One region of the Saccharopolyspora sp. CA-218241 genome, then DNA from elsewhere that is predicted to be linked to it. Evidence: riboswitches for the same ligand, from Rfam matches in the RefSeq annotation. Region 1 holds a riboswitch; each other region holds the start of a gene.
What was found. Region 1 has a riboswitch for cobalamin ahead of cobN (cobaltochelatase subunit CobN). Riboswitches for the same ligand answer to the same signal wherever they lie in the genome.
Positions count from the first base shown of each region.

Region 1 (3,266 bases):
TGGTAGATGGCGATCGGGTTCTCGCCGAAGCCGCGCGGCGGCTGGATCATCAGCACCACGTTGCCGAAGCGCAGCGCCGCCACGTAGATCGAGCCCTCGTCGTCGACGTACAGGCCGCCCGGCGGCGGACCCCAGTGCTCGGCCATGGCCTCGCGCAGCGCGGTGGGCAGCGCGTCGAACCACTCCCGGTAGCGGGGCGCCGGGACGCGGATCGCGGCCTGCGACATCTGGTCGTCGGTGAGCCATTCGACGTCGTGGCCGCCCGCGGCGATCAGCCGGTGGATCAGCCCGTCGCCGTCCACCCCGGACAGGTCCAGGCCGCCGAGGTCGTACCCGGCCTCGGCCAGGGCGTGCAGCAGCACCACCGCCGAGGCGGGGGTGTCCAGGCCGACCGCGTTGCCCACCCGGGAGTGCTTGGTCGGGTAGGACGACAGCACCACGGCCAGCTTCTTGTCCGAGTCGGCGGTGCGCCGAAGCCGGGCCAGCGCGGTGGCGGTGCCCGCGACCCGCCGGGCGCGTTCGGGATCGGCCAGGTAGACCGGGATGCCGTCGTCCCCGGCCTCCTTGAAGGAGAAGGGCACGCTGATCAGCCGGCCGTCGAACTCCGGCACCGCGACCTGCATCGCGGCGTCCATCGGCGACAGCGCGGCGTCGCTGCCCTCCCAGGTGGCGCGGCTGGTGGTGAGGCAGAGCCCTTGCAGCACCGGGATGTCCAGCTCGGCCAGCGCCCCGGCATCCCAGGAGTCCTCGTCGCCGCCCGCGCTGGCGTCGGCGGCCACCGAGCCGCCCGCGGCGAGCACCGTGGCCACCAGCACGTCGCAGCCGCCGAGCAGGTCGCGCAGCCCGGCGGCGTCGGACAGCCCGCGCAGGGAGCCGCAGAACACCGGCAGCGCGTTGGCCCCGGCCCGCTCGACCTGGTCGGCGAGGGTGTCGACGAACCCGGTGTTGCCCGCCAGCGCGTGCGCCCGGTAGAAGACGATGCCCACGGTGGGCCGCGCCGGGTCGTGCGCCCGCTCGCCGTGCGGGCCGAACTCCGGCATCCGCTCCGGCAGCTCGAAGCCGTCGCCGGTCAGCAGCACCGTGTCGGACAGGAACCGGGCGAGCTGCCCGAGGTTGCCCGGTCCGCCTTCGACCAGGTAGGTCAGCGCCTGGGTGGCGACCCCGGCCGGGACGGTGGACAGCGCCATCAGCTCGGCGTCCGGGGTGGACTCGCCGCTGAGCGCGACGGTCGGCAGGCCCGAGGCCAGCACCGCCTCCAGCCCTTCGGCCCAGGCGCGCTTGCCGCCGAGCAGCCGGACCACCACGAGATCGACCCCGGTGAGCAGGTCGGGGACGTCCTCGGCGGCGACCCGGGACGGGTTGGCCACCGCGTAGTCGGCACCGGAGGCCCTGGCGGCCAGCAGATCGGTGTCCGCCGTGGACAGCAGCAGGATCCTGGTGGTGCGGGCAGCGTCGGACACGGCGCGTCCTTCCTCGGGGTGCGCGCCCCGATCGGGATCCACGGCGGCCGGAGTGTCCTGGCTCCCGGATCGGCGCGCGGCCCCGCCTTCCGGCCCGTGCGGGCCGTGGCTCGTCGGAGTGCGCTCCCCGGTCACAGTGGCGCGACCGCCCCGGTTTCGCACCGGGTTCCTCCGCGTCACCGCCGTCTGACGCCGATCATCCTAACGGCCACCGGCGCGCCCGCCGTGAGACGTCGTTCACCCCGCACCCGGCAGCCCTCCGGGCCGCCTCCCGCGCGCCCCCCGGACACGCCGGCGGAGCAGGGACCAGGAGGCACGGCCGAGTAGTCGTGCTGCGGAACCCGGGTGAACCCCCGCCGCGGGGACCTCAAGGCGTCCGGGACGCCGCCGATCACAGGGGCAGGTGCCCGCGGCGGGCGCCACGTCAACGACATGGAGGCGACGACCATGACCGAGACCACCTACCGCACCCCCGAACTGGCCGAGCTGGGCGAGTTCACCGCCGACACCCTCGGTGGCAGCGGCGAGTACGTCGACGGCAACGGCTACTTCCTGCCCTGAAGGATCGCTTTCGCCAATGGTCTGCGTGGCGGTGCCGGTAGCGGGACCTCAGCGGCCCACTCGCTCCGGGAGCCGTTCCTGATGTACCCACTTCGTACACGGCGTCACGGCTGTCCTCGCGAGAAGATCGCTGAGCGGCACCGTCCGAGCACGGGCCGCGGTGCAAGTTGCGTGCCTCACCGCAATGCGGCTCCGCCGCATTCTGAAAAGCCTCCTGATCGAGGCCAGGGGTCCGGCTCCCGCCCGAGGGGCCGGGCCCCGGTCGTCCCCCGGAGCGGTCAGTACCCGGCTTCGAGGTCGACGACGCCGATCAGCGGCTCGCCCGCCAGGCGCCGCCGCACGTTGTCCCGCACCCGGCGGGCCAGCGCCGGGAGCAGCAGCGGCTTCGGGTTCGCCGAGTGCGGGGTGATCAGGGCGCGCGGGTGGCCGAACAGCGGGTGTCCGTCCGGCAGCGGCTCCGGGTCGGTGACGTCCAGCGCGGCCCCGCCGATCCGCCCGGCGTCCAGGGCCTCGACCAGCGCGCCGGTGTCGACCAGCGAGCCGCGGGCCACGTTGATCAGCCAGGCGTCGTCCTTCATCCGCGCCAGCGCGGCGGCGTCGATCAGCGCGGCGGTGGCGGCGGTGGCCGGAGCCGCGACCACCACGTGATCCGACCGCTCCAGCAGGGTGCCGAGGGCGTCCGGGGCGTCGGCGGGCCAGGTGCGCTCGGCGCCGTCGACCGGGCGGCCGGAGCGGTTGATCGCCAGCACCCGGACGCCGAAGGGGCGCAGCAGCCCGATCAGCGCCCGCCCGATGCCGCCCGCGCCGACGATGCCCACCGTGGCGCCGAACAGGGTGCGCGCCCGCCCCGGGCGGTCCCAGCGCTCGGCGCGGGCGGCCTGGTGCAGGCCGCGGGCACCGGCCAGCATCAGCCCGAGGGCGTGCTCGGCGACGGTCTCGGCGTAGCTGCCCGCGGCCGAGGTGACCGTGATGCCCTCGCGCAGCGCGCCCGCCGCGAGCCACGGTTCGATCCCGGCGGCGGGCAACTGCACCCATTCCAGCCCCGGGTGGTCGTACTCGGCGAACCGCTCCGGCCCGGCGCCGAACCACACCAGCCCGGTGGCCTCGGCGGCCGGGGCGAGTTCCGCGCCCGCGGCCAGCACCGCGTCCTGGAGTTCGGCGGCCGGTTCCGGACCGACGTGCACCCGCACTACGCCCTCCTGCCGTCGCGCAACAACCCGGCCAGGGCGGGGAGCTGCTCGGGAT
Region 1 covers NZ_CP191860.1:4,553,820-4,557,085, forward strand. Annotated here, with positions in the region: gene cobN (cobaltochelatase subunit CobN) at 1-1,460, opposite strand, end outside; cobalamin riboswitch at 1,512-1,631, opposite strand; gene ACQP0T_RS21650 (lasso RiPP family leader peptide-containing protein) at 1,908-2,021, shown strand; gene ACQP0T_RS21655 (NAD(P)-dependent oxidoreductase) at 2,300-3,211, opposite strand; gene ACQP0T_RS21660 (bifunctional 4-hydroxy-2-oxoglutarate aldolase/2-dehydro-3-deoxy-phosphogluconate aldolase) at 3,211-3,266, opposite strand, start outside.

Region 2 (3,266 bases), 2.9 Mb from region 1:
CCGCGCCGGTGGAGGCACCCGCCGACACGCCGAGCAGGAACGGGTCCGCGAGCGGGTTGCGCAGCAGCGATTGCAGCACCGCGCCGCACACCGCGAGCCCGGCGCCGCACAGCGCGGCCAGCAGCGCGCGGGGCAACCGCAGCTCCCACACGATGCCCTGCGCTATCCGCGACAGGTCGGTCTCGACCCAGCCGAACCGGGCGGCGATCACCTCGACGACCTCCGCGACGCCGAGGTCGGCCGGTCCGGTGGTGATCACCGCGGCGATCGACAGCACCAGCGCGGGCACGCCGACCAGCACCAGCCCCGCGGCCCGGCCGGGACGCGGCGCGCGGCTCACCGCTGCCGGTCCAGCTCGACCAGCGCGTCGGCCAGGGCCTCGATCCCGTCGATGGTCTGCAGGCTCACGTTCAGCGCCGTGCCGGTCATCGGCAGCCAGCGCTGCTCGCGCACCGCCGGGAGCCGGGAGACGGCCGGGTCGCTGCGCAAGAAGTCGACCTTGGCCCGCAACGAGTCGCCCTCGCCGTCGCGGGTCAGATCACCGAGCACCAGCAGCGAGGGGTCGCGGGCGAGGATGTCCTCCCAGCCGATCTGCGGCCACATCGAGCGCTGGTCGGCGTAGGTGCCGCGGACCCCGAGGGTGCGCGCCATGATCGCCGGGGCGCCGGTGCCGCCCGCCACGTACGGGGTTTCGGTGCGGGCGAACCAGAACAGCACGGAGGTCTCCGGCGGCAGGTCCAGCCCCGCCACCTTCCGCTGCGCCGCCGACACCCGGTCGCGCAGGTCCGCGATCAGCGCCTCGCCGCGCTCGGGCACCCCGAACAGCGTCGCGATCTCCCGCACCTCGCGGTAGATGTCGTCCAGCACCACCGGTTCGGCCAGCGGCGCCTCCTCCGGCAGGCAGTTGCTCGGCGACAGGTAGGTCGGCACGCCGAGCTGCCCGAAGCGCTCCCGCGAGGCGATCCGCTCATCGGTGAAGACGGCTTGGTAGGCGCCCAGCACGATGTCCGGTTCGGTGCTCAGCACGGTCTCGAACGACGGGGCGTTGTCGGCCAGCCTCGGCACCTGCGCGTTGGCTTCGGCCAGGTCCGGGTCCACCGGGTCGGTCCAGGTCGCGGTGCCGACCATCCGGTCCTGCAGGCCCAGCGACAGCATGATCTCGGTGGTGCTCTGGTTCAGGCTCACCGCGCGCTGCGGCGGCTGCTCGACCACGACCTCCCGGTCGCAGTTGGGCACGGACACGGCGCCGGGTGCCGGTGCTCCGGCCTCGGGTGCGGCGCAACTGGTGAGGGCGAGGGTGGCGAGGCTGGTCAGGACCACCGCGCGGCGGGTGCGCAAGACTACCGTCCTTCGCTCGGGGCTCGGTCGCGAAGCCCGGGTGCGAGCCGGGAAGCGGTGTGCGTCCCGGCGAGCCAGCAGGTCTTCGGGCTCGGGCTCGTTCGGGCGAGGAGCCTTCCCGGGCCTGGTGGCCCAGTGGCACGTGTCCTCGCCCAGCACCCCTACCGCTGCGCGTCAGCTCCGGCTTCCGACCGGATTCCCCGTCCCGCTCCCGCGGGCACGACTGGCTCGCGCCTCACCCTAAGGGGTCTGATCCGGGTGGCCTTGCGGGGTGCGCGCTCAGGCTTCCTCGGCCGCGCGCGCCCGCAGGTGCGTGCTCAGCGCCAGCGCGGCGACGACCAGCGCCACCAGGAAGGTCGCGCCGGTCAGCAGCGCCGCCCAGCCGACCCAGCCGCCGCCGGTCGCGCTGGCGTACTGGAAGGTCGCCGCGAGCCTGGTCACCTCGCCGGGTTCCAGCTCCCAGGTGACCGTGCCCGCGCTCTCCTCGCCGTTGGTGCTGGTGATCTCGCCCGGCGCGCTGACCTTGACCTCGACCGACGAGTCGGTGTTGGCCAGCGGGGTGAGGTCGGCCGAGGCCTCCAGGATCACCAGCGAGCCGCTGCGGGAGAGCTGGAACTGGTAGCGCGAGTCGTCCGGGGTGAGCGACTGGCTCAGCCGGGTCACCTCGTCGAAGCTCAGGCCGCGGAACGACAGGTGCGAGCCGACCCGGTCGCCCTGCGCGTAAGGCGTGATCCGCACCTGGTCGGCCAGGTCCTCGGGCGGGGTCAACTGGAACGGGACCTTCCCGTCGGCGGTCTGCGTGGTGATCACCAGCTCACCCGCGACGGCGTCCTCGCCGTCGATCGTGAGCGCCGCGTTCACGTGCAGGCAGCCGCCGGTGACCATCCCGACGAGCACCAGCAGCAGACCCAGCACCGCACCGCGGGCGGGGCCCGTTCGACGACCGCTCGTTGTCCGCTCCACCTGCCGAATCGTCGCACCGGCTGCGGGTTTTCGCCGGGTGCGCGACCGCGCCGGAGGAATCCGGATGAGGCTCCGGCGGGCGACGACTAGCGTGGGCGGGCATGGCGACTGATCAGCAGGGCGTGCACGAGATCAGCGACCGGTTCGTCGACGAGCTGGCCGCGCTCGACCCCATTTCCGGCACCTTCCTCGGGCTGCCGGGTCACGACGAGGACATGACGGACTACTCGCCGGAGGGCCACCGGGCCCGGGCGGAGGCGGCGCGGCGCGCGGTCGCGGCGGCGCGCGAGGCCGTGCCCGCCGACGACGCCGAACGGGTCGCGCAGGCGGTGCTGCTGGAGCGGGTGGGCGTCGACCTGGAGCTGCACGAGGCCGACGCCGACCTCTCGGCGCTGAACGTGATCGCCAGTCCGGTGCAGGACATCCGGCAGGTCTTCGACATGATGCCGACCGACACCGAGCAGGACTGGCGCACCATCGCCACCCGGCTGGCGAAGGTCGGCGAGTCGGTGCGCTCGCTGCGCGCGGGCCTGACCGAAGGCGCCCGCCGGGGCGCGGTCTCGGCGGCGCGGCAGATCGCCAAGGTGGCGGCGCAGTGCGACACCTGGTCCGGGCGCGGTGCTCCGAAGTCGTTCTTCGCGGAGCTCGTCGCCGGGGCGGAGGTCGGCGGGGCGCAGGTCGGCGGGGCGCTGCGCCGGGAGCTCGACGCCGCCGCCGAATCGGCCGCCGGTGCCTACGCCGAGCTGGCCGACTTCCTGCGCGACGAGCTGCTGCCGCGGGCGCCGGAGCGCGACGCGGTGGGCGAGCAGCGCTACCGGCTGTGGTCCCGCTACTTCACCGGTGCCCAGCTGGACCTGCGGGAGGCCTACGAGTGGGGCTGGCAGGAGTTCACCGCGATCGAGGCGGAGCTGCGCGAGGTCGCGCGGCGGATCGAGCCCGGCGCCTCCCCGGCCGAGGCGGCGGCC
Region 2 covers NZ_CP191860.1:1,679,564-1,682,829, forward strand. Annotated here, with positions in the region: gene ACQP0T_RS08205 (FecCD family ABC transporter permease) at 1-340, opposite strand, end outside; gene ACQP0T_RS08210 (ABC transporter substrate-binding protein) at 337-1,338, opposite strand; cobalamin riboswitch at 1,398-1,581, opposite strand; gene ACQP0T_RS08215 (DUF3153 domain-containing protein) at 1,618-2,301, opposite strand; gene ACQP0T_RS08220 (DUF885 domain-containing protein) at 2,403-3,266, shown strand, end outside.
Region 2: linked by a shared signal. The riboswitch ahead of ACQP0T_RS08210 (ABC transporter substrate-binding protein) and the one ahead of cobN (cobaltochelatase subunit CobN) in region 1 are both predicted to bind cobalamin.

Region 3 (3,266 bases), 2.6 Mb from region 1:
GCGCACCGCCGCGCGCGGGATCGGGTCGAGCAGCCGCCGGTGGTGCACCCCGCGCTGGTAGAACACCTCGGCGGCGGGGAACGCGGCGCGCACCCCGTCCAGCGGGGTGACCACGTGCGGCGGGCTGACGCGCGAGAAACCACCGCCCTGCACCACGGGCAGCAGCGCGTTCTCCCCGATCACCGCGATCCGGGACACCTCGCCCGGCACCGGCAGCAGCGGCGCGCCGTCCACCGGTTCGTTGCGCAGCAGCACGAAACCGCGGGTGGCCAGGTCGCGGAGGGCGGGCCGGGCGGATTCCGGCGGTGGACCGGGTTCCGCGCGTTCCGGGCCGAGCGCCCCGGTGCGGGCGGCCAGCCGCAGCAGCCGCAGCACCTTGTCGTCGAGCACGGATTCCGGCACCCGGTTGCCCTCCACCGCGGCGCCCAGCTCCCGCCACGGCCCGCCGGGCCCGGGCATGGCCAGGTCCAGCCCGCCCAGCGCCGCGGCCTCCACCGAGCGGGTGGCGAACCAGTCCGACACCACCGCGCCGTCCCAGTCCCACTCGCCCTTGAGCACGTCGTTGAGCAGCCAGGAGTTCTCGGTCATGGACCGGCCGAGGACCGAGTTGCAGGCGGCCATCAGCGCCCACGGCCCGGCTTCGGCGATGATCCGCTCGAACGGGGCGAGGTAGACGTCCCGCAGCGTCCGCTCGTCCACCCGCACGTCGTAGGACAGCCGTTCGGTCTCGCTGTCGTTGGCCGCGAAGTGCTTCGGCGTGGCGGCCACGTCGCGGGACTGGACGCCCGCGACGACCTCGGCGCCCATCGCGGCGACCAGCAGCGGGTCCTCGGAGAAGTTCTCGAAGTGCCGGCCCGAGAACGGGGTGCGGTGCAGGTTGACGGTCGGCGCGAGCACCACGTGCACGCCGCGCCTGCGGGCCTCGTCGCCGAGCAGCTCGCCCGCGGTGCGCGCGGCCGCCCGGTCCCAGGTGGCGGCCAGCGCCGAGGCCACCGGCAGCAGGAGCGAGGCGTCGCGCTCGTCGAAGGTGGGGCCGCGCACGCCGTGCGGACCGTCGGAGAGCACCAGCGGGCGCAGCCCGATCTCCGGGAGCGGGTGCAGCGTCCACAGGTCCGCCCCGGTCAGCAACCGGACCTTGTCCGCGACGCTGAGCTGGGCGAGCAGCCTGCGCAAGTCGGCCTCGTCGACGGCCCCCATGCCGGGATCCCCCTCTCCCCGTGGTCCGCCCCGCCAGTCTCGGCGACCGGTCGGGGTGTGTCGACCGGAAGCCCGACACACCGGTATGTGGCCATCCGAAAGAGGAGTCGACCCAAGATGTAGTGTGTGGCCCGCTGGTGGTCCACCGGAGCGATCCGGTGGCGAAGAGGGAACCCGGTGCGAGTCCGGGACTGCCCCGCAGCGGTGAACGGGAACGACCGTCGTATCCGGCACTGGGCTCGTCGAGCCTGGGAAGCCACGACCAGTAGGCCGCCCGTGAGTCCGAAGACCTGCCACCGGTGGCACGCCGCGCGCGTGCCTGTCCGGGACCTCGAGGGCGGGTCCACGCGGACGACCGCCCCGCGGTCTCCCCGTGCGCCGTCGTGGTCCACCGAGCTCGCGAGGGAGAGAGCCCAAGTGACCGCAACACTCGCCACCCCGACCTGGACCCGGGTGTCCACCGTGGTCCAGCAGGCGTGCGACGGCCTGACCGGGGTATCGGCCGACGCCGTGCTGGCCGAGGTCCAGCGCACCATCTACGACGGCATCAGCGGTGACGAACTCGCGCTGGCGCAGATCATGGCCGCGCGCACCCTGGTCGAAGTCGAACCGAACTACTCCGCGGTCACCGCCCGGCTGCTGCTGGACAAGCTGCGCCGCGAAGTGCTGAGCCTGCTGGCCGGACAGCCGCGGGAAGCCGACCAGGTCGAGATGCGCGACCGGTACCCGGGCTACTTCGCCGACTACGTGCGCTTCGGCGTCGACGCCGGTCAGCTCGCCCCGGAACTGGCCTCGTTCGACCTGGACCGGCTCGGCCGCGCCCTGCTGCCCGACCGCGACCTCGCCTTCGGGTTCCTCGGCCTGCAGACCCTCTACGACCGCTACTTCCTGCACGTCGGCGGCACCCGCTACGAACTGCCGCAGGCGTTCTTCATGCGGGTCGCGATGGGCCTGGCGCTGCGCGAGGACGACCGCGAGGCGCGGGCGATCGAGTTCTACGAGCTGCTGTCCTCGATGGACTTCATGTGCTCGACGCCGACCCTGTTCAACGCCGGGACCACCCGCCCGCAGCTCTCGTCGTGCTTCCTGACCACGGTGGACGACGACCTCGCCGCGATCTTCCACTCGATCAGCAACAACGCCCTGCTGTCGAAGTACGCGGGCGGGCTCGGCAACGACTGGACGCCGGTGCGCGGCATCGGCGCGCACATCCGCGGCACCAACGGCAACTCGCAGGGCGTGGTGCCGTTCCTCAAGATCGCCAACGACACCGCGGTCGCGGTCAACCAGGGCGGCAAGCGCAAGGGCGCGGTCTGCGCCTACCTGGAGACCTGGCACATCGACGTCGAGGAATTCCTCGACCTGCGCAAGAACACCGGCGACGACCGCAGGCGCACCCACGACATGAACACCGCGAACTGGGTGCCCGACGAGTTCCTGCGCCGCGTCGAGGCCGACGAGCAGTGGACGCTGTTCTCCCCCGACGAGACGCCCGATCTGCACGACCTCTACGGCACCGCGTTCGCCGAGCGCTACCGGGCCTACGAACAGGCGGCCGACCGGGGCGAGATCGCCGTGTTCCGCCGGGTCCGCGCGGTGGACCTGTGGCGCCGGATGCTCACCATGCTGTTCGAGACCGGGCACCCGTGGATCACCTTCAAGGACCCGTGCAACCTGCGGTCGCCGCAGCAGCACGCCGGCGTGGTCCACTCCTCCAACCTGTGCACCGAGATCACCCTCAACACCAGCGCCGACGAGGTCGCGGTGTGCAACCTGGGGTCGGTGAACCTGGCCCAGCACGTCGGTCCCGACGGCATCGACGCGGCGCGGCTGCGGCGCACCGTGCGCACCGCGGTGCGGATGCTCGACAACGTGATCGACATCAACTTCTACACGATCCCGGAGGCCCGCCGGTCGAACCTGCGGCACCGGCCGGTCGGCCTCGGCCTGATGGGGCACGCCGACGCGCTGTTCGCCCAGCGCATCCCGATGGCCTCGGCCGAGGCGGTGGAGTTCGCCGACCGCAGCATGGAGCTGATCAGCTACCACGCCATCGCCGCTTCCAGCGA
Region 3 covers NZ_CP191860.1:1,234,038-1,237,303, reverse strand. Annotated here, with positions in the region: gene ACQP0T_RS06145 (glycoside hydrolase family 3 protein) at 1-1,197, opposite strand, end outside; cobalamin riboswitch at 1,319-1,509, shown strand; gene ACQP0T_RS06140 (ribonucleoside-diphosphate reductase subunit alpha) at 1,615-3,266, shown strand, end outside.
Region 3: linked by a shared signal. The riboswitch ahead of ACQP0T_RS06140 (ribonucleoside-diphosphate reductase subunit alpha) and the one ahead of cobN (cobaltochelatase subunit CobN) in region 1 are both predicted to bind cobalamin.